Regions from separate parts of the Mesorhizobium sp. CA12 genome, predicted to be linked through region 1. Evidence: predicted binding sites of a transcription regulator. Region 1 holds the regulator's gene; the other holds the start of a gene.

Region 1 (7,462 bases):
CTTGTAGACGCGGTGCCCGAAGCCCATCAGCCGGAACGGGTCGTTCTTGTCCTTGGCGCGGGCGATGAACTCGGGGATGTGATCGACATGGCCGATCTCGCCCAGCATGTTGAGGGCCGCTTCGTTGGCGCCGCCATGCGCCGGACCCCACAGGCAGGCGATGCCGGCGGCGATGCAGGCGAACGGGTTGGCGCCCGACGAGCCGGCCAGGCGCACGGTCGAGGTCGAAGCGTTCTGCTCGTGGTCGGCGTGCAGGATGAAGATGCGGTCCATGGCGCGCGCCAGCACCGGATTGATCTTGTATTCCTCGCACGGCACGGCAAAGCACATGTGCAGGAAGTTGGCCGCGAAGCCGAGATCGTTCTTCGGGTAAATGAAGGGTTGGCCAATATGGTACTTATAGGCCATCGCCGCGATCGTCGGCATCTTGGCGATCAGGCGCATCGAGGCGACCATGCGCTGATAGGGGTCCGAGATGTCGGTCGAGTCGTGATAGAAGGCCGACAGCGCGCCGACCACGCCGCACATCACCGCCATCGGATGCGCGTCGCGGCGGAAGCCGGTGAAGAAGCGCGACATCTGCTCATGCACCATCGTGTGGCGCGTCACGCGATAATCGAAGTCGTCCTTCTGCGCCTTGGTCGGCAACTCGCCGTAGAGCAGCAGATAGCAGACCTCGAGGAAGTCGCCGTGCTCGGCGAGCTGATCGATCGGGAAGCCGCGATGCAGCAGGATGCCGGCATCGCCGTCGATGAAGGTGATCCCCGATTCGCAGCTTGCGGTTGAGGTGAAGCCGGGATCGTAGGTGAAGGCGCCGGTGGTGCTGTAGAGCGAGCCGATGTCGATGACGTCGGGCCCGACCGTCCCGCTTCGCACCTTCAATTCGTGCGTCTTGCCGGCGAGCTCGAGCCTGGCGGCCGACTCGCGCGTTTTGCTGCCCGGTTCCGGTTTTGTCGCAGCTTCGCTCATTCTCAACTCCTTTTGTTCCTCATGCCGGCAAGGCAATTCCTGCAAACGACACGTCGAAGTCACCGGAATGCGCGAACTCGCCACCGCATTTTAGGAGGTGCGTGCCAGATTGGGCCAAGCCCAATGTTGCACTGCGAAACACACCTTTCAATGCCAATCTTCTTGGGCCAGCTCGCTCCTAATCGATTTGATCTCCAATGCGCGCAAGGCTTTCCTCGCGGCCCAGCACGGCAAGCACGTCGAACACGCCTGGCGAGGTGCTGCGGCCGGTCAATGCGGCTCTCAGGGGCTGCGCTACGGCGCCCAGCTTGTACCCGCCGGCCTGCGCGAAGTCGCGGATCGAAGCCTCGGCCGAGGCGGCGTTCCAGTCGCCCTGAACAGAAGACAATGCGCTATGCGCGCCGCGCAGAATCGCGCGCGCATCCGCGTTGAGCAAGCCCGCCGCCTTCTCGTCCAACGGCAACGGCCGCTCGACGAACAGGAACGCCGCGCCGTCGACCAGTTCCAAAAGAGTTTTCGCCCGCTCCTTGAGGCCGGGCATGGCGGCAAGCAGTTGCGCCTTGCGCCTGTCATCGAGCTTTGCCGCGAGCGCCGGGCCGCCTTCGAGATAAGGCAAGGTGGCGACGAAGATGTCGAACAGCGCCCGGTCGTCCATCTTGCGCATATGGACGCCGTTCAGCGCCTCGAGCTTGGCGAAGTCGAAGCGGGCCGCGCCCTTGTTGACGTCGCCGATGTCGAACCAGGCGATCATGTCCTTAATCGACATCACCTCGTCGTCGCCATGGCTCCAGCCGAGCCTGGCCAGATAGTTGAGCAGAGCCTCGGGCAGGTAGCCCATGGCGCGATATGCCTCGACGCCGAGCGCGCCGTGCCGCTTCGACAGCTTGGCGCCGTCGGCGCCGTGGATCAGCGGGATGTGCGACATCGACGGCACATCCCAGCCCATGGCGTTGTAGATCACCGTCTGGCGCGCGGCATTGGTCAGGTGATCGTCGCCGCGGATGATGTGGGTGACGCCCATGTCGTGATCGTCGACGACGACGGCATGCATGTAGGTCGGGACGCCATCGGAGCGCAGGATGATGAAGTCGTCGAGATCCTTGTTGGGGAAGCGCACCTCGCCCTGCACACGGTCGTTGACGATCGTCACGCCCTCGGTCGGCGCCTTGATGCGGATCGCGCCCTTGACGCCTGCCGGCGCCTCGGAGGGGCCGCGGTCGCGCCAATGGCCGTTGTAACGCGGCGGCAGGCCTTTGGCACGTGCGGCCTCGCGCATCGCCTCCAGTTCCGCCGGCGTCTCGTAGCTGTAATAGGCCTTGCCCATGCGCACGAGCTGCTCCGCCACCTCGCGGTGACGCGGCGCGCGCTCGAACTGCGAGACGGCGTCGCCATCCCAGGAGAGGCCAAGCCAGGTCAGCCCGTCGAGAATGGCAGCCGTGGCGGCTTCGGTGGAGCGCTCGCGATCGGTATCCTCGATGCGCAGTAGCATCGTGCCGCCAGTGTGCTTGGCATAGAGCCAGTTGAACAGCGCCGTGCGCGCCCCGCCGATATGCAGGTAACCTGTAGGCGAGGGGGCAAAACGGGTGACGACCTTGTCGGACATGGAACTCTCGAGGAAGCGCTGAAAAATGCATGTTTCGCGCAGACTTCCACGCGACCGGCGTTCATGTAGCATAGGCGGTCTGGGGCGCAAGGGGCAGACCCGATGGCTGGACGTGGCCGGGGCGCGGAGGAGAGCGGGGGAACGACAGCAGGCGTCAGCGAACGCCTGATGTTTGCTCATGCCGTGCCCGAAGAGGGAACGCCGCTTTCGCTTCCGGCGCCGCGTCCGCCAGCCGGGCTTCTGCCGACCGGCGGCGGCACGTTACCGCCAGCCTCGCCGACAGCCAACGACGGCCGGATCCGCAGACGGCTTGGCCGCGTTTCGCTTCCTGCTCTGCGCCGAAGCGTTGGCACGGCGGCCGCGACCGAGCTCGACCGTGGCGTCGGCTTTCTGCTGGTGCCGGTGTTCCTGGCAGCCGGCGTGATCTGTTACTTCTCGCTGAGCGCCGAGCCGGACCTCTACAGGCCGCTCGCGGCGGTCGCCCTGATGGCGGTCTGCGCGGCGGTCTCGCGTTCCCGGCACAGAACGCACCTTGTCTTCATGGCGGCGTTTTTCTGCGTCTTGGGCTTTCTCGCGGCCAAGGTGGAGACCTGGCGGATGGCGACCCCGATGCTGGGTTCCGAAATCCAGACACGGCTGACGGGCCGCCTCGTCACCGCCGAGGCGATGGCCAACGGCCGTGTCCGGCTCACCATAGATCTGATATCCACGGAGCGTCCGAAGCTGCGCTACGCGCCGGACCGCATCAGGCTGTCGGCGCGCAGGATCCCGTCCGGCATGTCGGCCGGGTCGATGCTGACCGGCTATGCCAAGCTGCTGCCGCCGACAGGTCCGGTTCGGCCTGACAGCTACGACTTTTCCTTCGACAGCTATTTTGCCGGCATCGGCGCCAGTGGCTTTTTCCTGGGCGATCCGAAACTTGTCGCGCCGACCCCGAGTGCGCCAACGGAGGTGCCGTTTGGCGCACGCGTGGCATCGGCCGTAGAAAACGGACGCGAGGGAATTGCCGACCACATCAGGAGCAGCATCGGCGGTTCCGAGGGCGAGATCGCGGCGGCGCTGATCGTCGGCGTTCGTGCCGGCATTCCGGACGAAATCAACGAGTCGATGCGGCGGACCGGCATCTACCACATCATTTCGATCTCGGGACTGCATATGGCGCTGGTCGCCGGCACGATCATGGTCCTGCTACGCGGCGCCTTCGCGCTGTTTCCGGATTTCTCGTCGCGCCGGCCGGTGAAGAAATATGCCGCTGGCATCGCGCTGGCGTCGATCGCCGCCTATCTCGTGATCTCCGGCATCGTGGTGGCGGCCGAGCGAAGCTTCATCATGCTTGGCGTGATGCTGGTCGCCGTGCTTTTCGACCGCGCAGCGCTGACCATGCGCAACCTGGCGATCTCTGCCATCGCCGTCATCCTGGTCTCGCCGCATGAAGTGGTCGGCCCGAGCTTCCAGATGTCCTTCGCCGCCACCGCCGCCCTGGTCGGCGCCTATGCCGGCTTTGCCGACTATCGCGCCGGCAAAACGACCGCGCCGCCGGCAAAGCGTTCGTTTCTCGGGTTCTTATCGCGAAAACTGGCGATTGGAGCGGGTGGCGCCGCCGTGACGTCGCTCATCGCGGGCAGCGCAACATTGTTGTTTGCCATCTGGCACTTCCAGCGGGTGTCGCCGCTCAGCCTGCTGGCCAATCTGGCGGTCATGCCGATCGTCTCATTGGTCGTCATGCCGTTCGCCGTGCTGAGCGCGCTGGCCATGCCCTTCGGCTTCGACGGTCCCTTCCTCTTTGTCATGGGCAAAGGCCTGACGGCGATGATCGCCATTTCGGCATGGATTTCCGAGCGCTCACCGGTCGACGCCGTGGGGCTGATCTCGATTCAGTCGGTGCTGCTGGCGACGGTCGCGCTGGTCATCGCGACCATGGCTACCACTTGGCTGAGGCTTGCCGCCGTACCTTTCGCGCTCGCTGCGCTGCTGGCCATTCCGCACGTCCGCACACCGGACGTGCTTATCTCGGAGGATGCGCATCTGGTGGCGATGCCGATCGGCGGCGGCGAGCTTGCCGTCAATCGCGAACGCTCCAACGAGTTCACCACCGACAATTGGAAACGGGCGCTGAAAGCCGAGGAAATCGTGCCGCCGGAAAGGTTCGCCAAAGATACGCTGGACATTGCCGATCCCGTCGACCTGCCGCCCGGCTCGCCCTTCTATTGCAGCGGCGATCTCTGCATCGGTCGGCATCCTTCCGGCGCGATCGTCGCGCTCGCCGAGACCCGCGACACCGCCCGGCCGGCCTGCGGCTTCGCCGACCTCATCGTCATCAACGACGCCACGGCCTATAACCCGTGCCGCGATCCGCGTGTGCTCGTCGTCACCAAGCGGCAGCTGGCGCGCGACGGCAGCGCCGCCGTTTTCTTCGATCCGCAATCGGCAACCGCGCGGCCAACCGTCCGCTACGCGGTCGTAGAACCATACCGACCCTGGCACGAGCAGCGGAAATACACGCGCGAGGCGAGGGGACTGGCGCCCTATAAGCAGCCGGAAAAACCAGCCGCCGCACCGGCCCAATAGATTGTCGTCCGGGCGAAGAAGGCCGGGCAGTTCTGCTCAGTAGCGGCGGATAAGTCCGACGAGCTTGCCCTGAACCTTGACCCGATCCGGTCCGAAGATCCGGGTCTCATAGGCCGGGTTGGCGGCCTCGAGCGCGATCGAGGCACCCTTGCGGCGGAAACGCTTAAGCGTCGCCTCCTCATCGTCGACCAGCGCCACCACGATCTCGCCCGGGCTTGCCGTGTTGGCATTGCGGATGATGACGGTGTCGCCATCGAAGATGCCGGCCTCGATCATCGAGTCGCCCTTGACCTCCAACGCGTAATGCTCGCCGCCCATGATCATGTCCGGCGGCACCGAGATCGAATGCGTCTGGTGCTGGATGGCGTCAATCGGCACGCCGGCGGCGATGCGGCCCATCACCGGAATGGATACGGCCGCCGCGGCCTCGTCGTCATTGCTTGGTCTCGGAGTGCGCGATGGCGTCGTCGGCTTGACCTGGCGACTGAGATTGCCTTGGCCGCCCTGGATGACGCTTGGCGAAAACTTCTTCGCGGCATTCAGGCCAGGCGCGATCGAGTCGGGCAGGCGCAGCACTTCCAGCGCGCGCGCCCGGTTCGGGAGCCGGCGAATGAAGCCGCGTTCTTCCAGCGCAGTGATCAGCCGATGGATGCCGGACTTGGAGGCAAGGTCGAGCGCCTCCTTCATCTCATCGAATGATGGAGGAATCCCGCTCTCCTTCAGGCGTTCATGGATGAACATCAGGAGTTCATGTTGTTTGCGCGTCAGCATCGGCGGCCCCCACGGGTTCTGAAACCAGAATCAGAAAAACAAACCCAGAACAAACACTATCTGTTCCAGTTGTGTTCCGCAACCGTTTAAAGTTTAGTGAATTTGTTAAGGCTGCCGAAACAATGTCGCATCCGGTGACGGCCGGCTGCCCCTCCTGGGGCAGCGGCATTGATTCCGCTCGATTTTGGAGTTCCCCTTAAGCTGAAATACAACCCGACACGATCACGAAGCAGTGGTTGGGATCACGTCGGCTCGTACCGTAAGCGCGTGGCACCGTGAACGAAACGAACCCAAAATGCCAACGTTGGCGAAGTTCCGATCCGCAGTCTTCGCCGTCTATGGACCAGCTAACATAGGACCAAAGGTTCTTGCCCTGTCGCCGACGGTGGTGAGACAACCCCCTTGGCCAGATCGAAATGGAGCGGCAGCACAATGAGGGGAATTCCTGATCTCGCCGAAGTCGAGGCGATGGATGCCGCGGATCCGCTGCGCGCCATGCGCGATCGCTTCGTCTTGCCGGAAGACGTCATATACCTCGACGGCAATTCGCTGGGCGCCGCTTCGATCGACGCCTTCAGCGAGATCGAGACTGCCGCGAGGCAGGAATGGGCGCGGGATCTCATCCGCGCCTGGAACACCGCCGGCTGGTTCGATATGCCCATCGAGCTGGGTGACCAGCTAGGACGGCTGATCGGCGCGAAACCCGGCCAGACGGTCGTTTGCGACACGACTTCGATCAACATCTACAAGGTCCTGCATGCGGCACTTGCAATGCGGCCCGAGCGTTCGGTGATCGTTGCCGAGGACGACAGCTTTCCGACCGACCTCTACATGGCGGAAGGCGTCGCATCGACGCGGCCCGGCACGGTGCTGCGGCTCGAAGGCGCAGATGCCCCGACGATTGAGGAACTGGTTGACGATCGCGTCGCGGTCATCCTGGTCAACCACGTCAACTACAAATCCGGCCGGCTGCGCGACATGGCGGCGCTCACCCGCAAGGCTCATGAAGCCGGCGCGCTGATCGTGTGGGACCTCTGCCACACGGCGGGTGCGCTGCCGGTTGATCTCGACGGCTCGAATGCCGATTTCGCCGTCGGCTGCACCTACAAGTATCTCAATGGCGGGCCGGGCTCGCCAGCCTTCATCTACGCCGCGAACCGCCACCACCGCGACATTCGCCAGCCACTCAGCGGCTGGTGGGGCCATGCCCGGCCTTTCGCGTTCGAGCAGGGCTACGCCGCGGGCACGGGCATCCGGCGGTTCCTGTGCGGAACGCAGCCGGTGCTGTCGATGCGCGCGCTGAAAGGCGCGCTGGATATCTGGAACGACGTCGACATGACGGCCGTGCGGAGAAAAAGCGTCGCGCTGACGGACCTGTTCATCCGGCTTGTCGAGGCCAGATGCGGCGGCTTCGGTCTTGAGCTGGAGAGCCCGCGCTCACGCGCCGAGCGCGGCAGCCAGGTGTCGTTCGCCCATCCGCATGGCTACCAGGTGATGCGTGCCTTGATCGAGCGCGGCGTGATCGGCGATTTCCGCGCGCCATCCACCATT
Region 2 (7,462 bases), on a different contig from region 1:
CCTTGTGACCTCGCTGGGTCGGGAGGAGTTTCCCGCCGGCACGGTTCTCCAGCTCTATCGCATGCGCTGGCGCATCGAGCTCGCCTTCAAGCGCCTGAAGAGCCTGATCGGGCTGCGCGCGCCTCCCGCCAAAGACCCAAGGATCGCAAAGCCTTGGATACTTGCCCACTTCCTCATCGCGCTTGTGACCGAACCCCTCTCGCAGGAGTTGGGTGTCTCTCCCCCTTGAGCGACGGGCGACCGCTGTTGTGGCGTGCTACCCGCCAGATCGTCGCCTCCCTGATCGCAGCGATCTTTACCCAGCCACCCCTGGCAGCCCTGCGCCGAAAGCTCCATGCCTTGCGACATCGATGGCGTGAGCCACCGCGAAAACGCAAGTTTCAAGCCATGCCAAAGCTACCTTAGCGCATATGCCCTCGTGGGGGAGATGCCCGGCAGGGCAGAGGGGGGCGCTGTCCCGCCGGCGCATCAGCCGTTATCCACGCCGCCGTGCCTTTTGATCTGGCGAGCGATCCAAGCTCGAACAACGCCTCATTCCTTCGCGCCCCCCTCTGTCCTGCCGGACATCTCCCCCACAAGGGGGGAGATTGGTAGTTCCGCCGTCGCCTCTCTGCCCACCCACGCATGCCTTCTCGCCTCCCAGGCAATCCGCGTCGGCGCGGGGAACGCCGGATCGGCGAAACAGCCCACCGCCACCGCAATGGCGTCCGGCTTGCGCTCCGGCTCCCAGTAAACGCTGGAGCCGCACTCCGGGCAAAAATGGAAGGTGACCGCATGACCGCCGTCGGACAATCGCCTGTAGGTGCTGGCGGTCCCTTCGGCCCTGACCGCCGCGCGGGCGAAGAATCCGGCAATGCCGTAAGTGCTGCCGGTCCGCCTCTGGCAGTCGAGGCAGTGGCACAGCGCGACCAGGCGCGGCTCGCCGTCACAGGAGATCTTCAGTTGCCCGCAGGCACAGGATGCGGTTCGCATGGGCTGCCTCATGGTTGAATGAGTTCCTCGCCGCTATGCGGCGGTCGGCATGCTCAGATTTTCGGGATGAGGTTGGCGCGAGGCGCCGCCGTATTGTTACGCGTTGTAGCCTGGTGATTCAACAGCATCGGTGATCGGCCAGCGCCACTGCAACGCTACAACGACATGTCCGTCGCCCCTCTACGCGGCTATGGGATTATCTCACGGAAGTTACCGCCGCAACGACGGAGGTTTTTCCTGCAGAAAAAAAGCCTGTCGCGGTAAGCGACAGGCTCTCTATTTGGAACTTCAGAGAACTAGAATTTGTAGGCGATGCCGAGGCGAACCTCGTTGGTCTTCAGATCAACATCGGCATTGGCATTTCCAAAGGACTCTGAGCCGAAGTCAGTATAGCGATATTCGCCTCGCAGCAGCAGATTGTCGGTCATGGCATAATCCAAGCCGACGCCTATCGTCCATCCTGTGAATGTTTTATCGGACGAAGTTCCGCCGGGGACATTAGCACTAATGTCGACATCACCAAACGCAACACCGCCCGCAATGTAAGGAAGAAAACGATCAACGGCATATCCTAGACGAAGTCTTGCCGCCCCGCTCCATTTGAGTTCTTCGGTTGCGTCGAAGCCCGTTGGGACACCAGGAGCGGTGAATATTTCGCCGCTGCCATCAACATTTGCATATACGACGTCCAGTTCCGCACCAATCACGATGTTGTTGGACATCTGATAGTTGTAACCGCCGTAAACGCCTCCAAGGAATCCGTCAGGGTCTGTGTCGACAAAGCCCGGTCCGCCGATCTGGTCTATATTGCCTTTACCCCAAGCATAGCCTGCCTGTAGGCCGATATACCCGCCTGTCCAGCTAAAGACCGGCGCAGGTTCTGCAACGATGGCATCGGCAGCAAAGGCCGACGACGCCAGCAGAGACAACGACAAAGCAAGAAGCAGCTTCTTCATAGGTGATCTCCTCGTAACCTACCGTTGTGTAGCAGAGCTCGCCGATACGTGCAGTCGCATTTTTGCCACAGTTCTGCCCGGATTCAAACGGCGGGCGGCGGAACCCGGGGGCGAGGAAAAGCCGCTCAAACCTTGAGGCCATTCATCATCATCCTCGACACTCGCGCGCAGCGGCCGGGCTTCACGTCGCCCGCTTTCAGCGGCACGCCCTTGCCCGCAGCCACTGCCGGCTCGTACCAGCCCCGCAGCGCCTGGTCGGCGGCGCAATAGCCCCAGTTCACCAGGTCGACCGTCTCTTCGCTGCCCAGAAAATGCAGCGAGGTGCCGATATCGGTAGGTGCGGTGGCGGCGGTTTGCACGAAGGCCGGCTCGGCCGTGTCGGGCTTGCTGGCGATCGACCAGAAGACGCCGCGCGTCGCCGCATAGCCGGGCCGGGTCGCGTCATTGGCCAGGCCACGATCGTCGGCGTCCTTGGCCGCCTGGAAGCGCGCCACCAGATCCCGGCGCCTGAGCGAGCGCACCTGGTTGTCGGTGGTGTCGAGCACGCGTTTCAACTGCGAGAACCAGTTCCGATAGCCGGCGCTCGAAGCCTGCCAGGGCGCGCCGGCGTCGCTGACCAGCAGCCAGCGGCAGCGTTTCAGCGCCGGCTCGATGCCGTGATTGTCGTAGACGCCGCCATCGGTGAGCACGGCGCGCGAAGGCGGCACCGGCGGGCCGACGCTCGGGTCGAGCTTGTCATTCTTCCACGCGAAGGGCGTGAGCTCGAGCCGCAGCGGCGACAGGAAAGGCGGGAAGGCCGAGGAGGCGGCAATCGCGAGAGCCACCGGCAGGTCGGCCTGGTAGGCGACGCCGATGCGATAGTCGGCGATGTAGCGCCGCGACAGCCGGAACAGCGAGCCGGTGCCGAGATTGCTGGAGCAGAACACGAACCAGGGTTTTTCCGGCAGGCTCTTCAGCATCGGCCTTGAGCCGTCGAACAAATGTCTCTCGTAGCAGTCGGCGACTTCGCGCGCCGCGCTGGAAAACGGGTTGAGCAGGCCCTTGAAGATCGACGGCACGTCGAGGAAGACTTGCGAGAACTCCAGTATCCTGTCCAGATAGATATCGAAATAGGCGGCGACACCGTTGACGAAGGCGAAACGCGGCCAAAGCACCGCCAGCAGCCCGGCGGCTATCGAGCCGCCCGAGACCGAGCTTACCATGTCGAGTTTCTGGAGCAGCCCGGCCTCGTTGAGGCGGCATAGCGCGCCGGCATGAAACAGCATGGCGCGGTAGCCGCCGCCCGACAGGCAGAGGCCGAGATCATAGCGTTCGGGCGCGCCGCCATCCGCGTCCGGTGGTGATCCAGCCGCAATCGGCTCCATCGCGGCCCCCTTGCCTGTCCGTCCGGCGTCCTTAAGCCTGGCTTTGCGCAATCGAGCCCAGCACCGACATTCTTGCAAGTGGGGGGAACGCGTAACTTCACAGATTGGAAATCGGCCCGCGCCGACGGACGGGGAGATTACCCGAAGCGGTTGGTACGCAGCGCACGGACGGCGCGTAGGCTTTCGTCAATCTCCAATGGCGTCAGAGGAGATGCCTCAGCCACTCACAGCTCCTTCTCGGCCAATTCCCTAAACCCGTCCGGCACCGAGCGCGGACCTTCTAGCGCTACCGTGCCGTAGCCGACCGCCTCCTTGCCGAAGCGCTGGCGGATCTTGTCCACCGCCCGGTCGGCGCCGAAGCGCGCGAGGCCTTTGCGGCTGCCGGGCCTCAGCTTCTCGTCCGCCAGCCCGAGCGGCAGTTCGAGCTGCAGCTCGGCATGCTCCTCCAGATGCGAGACAGAGATGGCGAGCAGCGAGATGTCCCTCTCGCCCGGATGGGCGGCAAGCACGCCGCGCACCAGTTCCTCGGCGATCTCCGCCAGCATCGCGGTCGCCTGGATCGGCTGGTCGAGCGTGATCGAGCGGCTCACAGCGCGCAGATCAGCGAAGCGAACCCGCACCGTCACTGTGCGCCCGGGCCGGTCCTTGGCGCGCAACCGGCTGGCCACGCGGTCGGCCAGATGCAGGAGCGTCGGCACGAAGACGCGCGGCACTGCCGGCTTCCTGCCGAGCGCCGATTGCGCGCCGGCAGAATGCGCGCGGCGGTGCGCCTCGAGTTTTCGCGGGTCGCGGTTCCAGGCGAGCGCGGCAAGCTTCTGGCCGGCGGCATGGCCGATCAGCCGCTCCAGCGCCCCGCTATGGGTGCGCGCCAGCTGCCCGATCGTCTCGACACCGATCTCGGCCAGCCTGGCCTTGGTCGCCGGGCCGACACCCCACATCAGCGTGACAGGCAGGTCGTGCAGGAAGGCGAGCTCGCTGCCGGGCTCGATCACCACCAGCCCTTCGGGCTTGGCTACCTGCGAGGCGATCTTGGCCAGATGCTTCGTCCGCGCCACGCCGATCGAGATCGGCAGACCGAGCTCGGCCTTCACCCGCTCGCGGATTTTTCGCGCGATCTCTTGCGGCGATCCGAACAGATGCGTGCAGCCGGCGACGTCGGCAAAAGCCTCGTCGATCGAGATGCGCTCGACCGCCGGCGTGAAGTCGTCGAGCACCTTGATCGCGGCGTCGCCGAGGCGCTGGTATTCGGAAAAATGACCGCCGACGAAGATGAGATGAGGGCAGAGCTCGCGCGCTTTGCGGCCCGGCATGCCGCCGCGCACGCCAAAGATTTTCGCCTCATAGGAGGCCGCCAGCACCACGCCTCCGCCGACGGCGATCGGCTTGCCACGCAATGACGGATCGAGCAGCTGCTCGACCGAGGCGTAGAAGGCGTCGAGGTCGGCGTGCAGGATGGTGGCGGCCGCGGCGGTGTTCGTGGCGGCCATCGCGCGCTCCCATGGCCATTTGTGTGGCATTGCAGCATTAGCTGCGTCTTTTGTAAGGGGAATTAACGGAACATAAAGAGAACAAAAGAAGCTCTCTGTCAAGCCACCACGCTTGGCCGTGCAGGTTTCCACAACTGGGGCGCAGCCACAGATAGAACGCCGGTTGTGCGAATGACCTTTGCGCGGGACATGCCGCCGCAGGCTGAGGAGGGATCGCCTCGCGAGGCGATCCCTCCTTCGCCTCTGAACGTAAATTGCGACTGTCTGCGCTATGCCGGCTTGGCGTATTCTTCGGCGCTCAGCACCTCGATGCATTGGAACGGCTGGTTGCCTTCCACCCAGGCGTCGTGGCCGGGCGGGATGGTGTAGGAAGTGCCGGCCTCGATGGTCTTTTGCGTTCCGTCGGTCATCCGTACGGTGATCGAGCCGGACACGGCATAACCAACATGCGAGACCTGGCAGCTGTCGGTCTTGACCACCGGCTTCACGCATTCGGACCATCTCCAGCCCGGCTGCATGTTCATCCGCCCGAGCGTATAGCCTGGGAGCCGGACGATCTCGACACGCGTCTTTGCGGGCGCGCGGACCTCATCGGGATTGTTGTGCGATTTGGATTCGAGTTTCGTCACCTTCATTGCAACTTCGGCCATGGTATCCCTCCCATGTGTGAAGCGGCGCCTGACGTTGCGATCGTCGGCGACCGCGAGTGTATTCATAAGCCTTATTATGAGCGATTGCTAATTAATTGAGGTGACCGCTAGCTCAGCCGAACGCTTGGCGCATTGTCGTGGAAGGCGGATATTCCAGACCCTCGGGCGACGGTCCCCGGCCATCTTCGGACCGAAGTCCCATTGCACGAACGCAGAGGCCCGACACGCCTATTTTCAGGAAACAACGACGGCACCAAAATCATTGGCTAGCAAGCCGCCGGACAAAGTCCCTTCATCGGCGGTTGACCACGGCGTGCCCGCTATTCCTGCGATATGGCGGGCACGCCTTTCCCCTGAAACCGCTCCTGGAGTTGCCAGCCGTGCAACCCGGTAAGATGATCGCCAATCTGTTTGCCGCACTGCTTCTGGCCGGCCTGGTCGGCGGCGTCTTCTTCGTCTTCGGCAGGCCGCTCTGGCCCGAGCGCCAGGCTCGTATGGTGATCCTTCTCCCGGTCGATACGATTGCGACCGGATCGCTGCGCCGAGCCTGCCTCGAGCCATGCCTGCCGGCCCGCTTCGACCTCAAGCTCGCGCCCGCCAGGCCGCGCGGATGAAGCCGGGCGCGGGAACCAGTCCGCGCCCCGGGCCGTTGACGGAGCGAAGGGATGGCGCTGGCGGAGGCCGCCATGGACAATTTCGAACTCATCGATCTTCTGTGCGTCATCGACGCCTGCGTGAGCGACCGTTCGGCCGGCCGTATCGTGCCGATGTCGAGGGCCGTCGAGGAGTTGCGCGTCCTGACCGGCGATTTCGTCTCGTCGGATGAGGATGCGGCCAACGCCTTGACGCAGGTCGCGCTCAAGCGCGGCTGCGCCGTGCTCTTCGACGAGCGAGCGGGTGCGGATATTGTCGGCTAGGCGCAATCTCGTCCTCCTCCTGGCGGAGGAGGTTGGTGCTCATTTCGCCAGGGTGATCATCCGGCCCGCATACGCCGCCCGGCCTCCGAGTTCGGCCGTGCAATCCGACTTCACGGCCGAGTTCCCCGTCATCGAGATGGTATCGCCGACCAGCCGCAGGCAACTGCCCTGGGCGTTCATGTCCGAATTTCCGGCATAGGTGATGACGGCGTCCGGGGCGTAGATAAAGCCGCTGACCACGGAGCCCGATCCGCCGTTCAGCGTCAGCGCCTGGGTGTTGCCGTGAGCCTGGTAGACGGTGATTCCGGCGTAGGGGCCGCTGGTGGGCGGCGACAGGTTCACCTGTTCGTTGGCGTTGATATAGAGCTGTGAGTTCTCCATCAGGAAGATCGTCACGCCCTGGCCGCTCAGGCTGCCGTTGCCGCCCGGCTTTATGGTGACATTGCGCATGATGTAGGTGCCCGGATTGAGGGTGATCTTTCCCGACAAGGTCTTGTCGCAATAGGTACCCGGCGAGAGCGTCACCGTTTTGCCATTGGGCACCGGCAGGCACAGCGTATAGGCGGGAGGAACGACGTCGGCCAGCGGATCGAACGAAGCATACTGGTTCTCATGCGGCGCGCCGCAGGAAAGCGTGGCGTTCGGCGGCGTCAGCCCTTGCGTGCCGCCGACTGTCGAGACGCAGCCGGCGCTGACGATCGCCGAGCCGCCGCGATTGACGGCGTCGGGCGCGTCTGAATTGGCCGCGATCACGCAGCCGTTCATCGCCACATTGGTCGAGCCCTGCAGGTTGACCGCGCCGTCGGCGTGCTGATCGAGCGCGAGCACGCAGGCTTGCGCGCCGGGCTTGAGCTTGACCGAGGCGGTGCGCGTCGCCTGCCAGGCCGGCATGCCGCTGATGAAGGCCGGCCGGCTGACGCTGGACGACAGCGAAATGAAATAGGCGCCCGGACCGCCGCTCGCGCTGGCCTGGAAGGCGGCGAGGCTGCCCGATAGTTCCTGCGCGTCGGCTGCGCTCATATTGGCGGCGAAGAAGGTCTGGCCGAGTTGCTGCACGTCGCTTGCCGACATGCCTGGCAGGTATTTCGTGCCGATCGCCAAGCCGGCCGCGTCCAG

What was found. Region 1 encodes LexA, which represses DNA repair genes until DNA is damaged. Its sites were predicted from a motif close to TGTTCNNNNTGTGTTCNG; they were not measured.
Region 2: the regulator LexA is predicted to act here: its motif matches at 4,846-4,863, upstream of dinB (DNA polymerase IV).

Annotation. Positions count from the first base shown of each region.
Region 1 covers NZ_JAIUHT010000001.1:835,155-842,616, forward strand. The annotation lists gene gltA (citrate synthase) at 1-969, opposite strand, end outside; gene gltX (glutamate--tRNA ligase) at 1,148-2,572, opposite strand; gene LB520_RS04030 (ComEC/Rec2 family competence protein) at 2,675-5,140, shown strand; gene lexA (transcriptional repressor LexA) at 5,177-5,911, opposite strand; gene kynU (kynureninase) at 6,344-7,462, shown strand, end outside.
Region 2 covers NZ_JAIUHT010000021.1:44,271-51,732, forward strand. The annotation lists gene LB520_RS26010 (IS4 family transposase) at 1-229, shown strand, start outside; gene LB520_RS26015 (GFA family protein) at 532-972, opposite strand; gene LB520_RS26020 (outer membrane protein) at 1,269-1,928, opposite strand; gene LB520_RS26025 (patatin-like phospholipase family protein) at 2,054-3,292, opposite strand; gene dinB (DNA polymerase IV) at 3,517-4,779, opposite strand; gene LB520_RS26035 (cupin domain-containing protein) at 5,049-5,429, opposite strand; gene LB520_RS26040 (polymerase) at 5,810-6,043, shown strand; gene LB520_RS26045 (hypothetical protein) at 6,116-6,346, shown strand; gene LB520_RS26050 (TadE/TadG family type IV pilus assembly protein) at 6,386-7,462, opposite strand, start outside.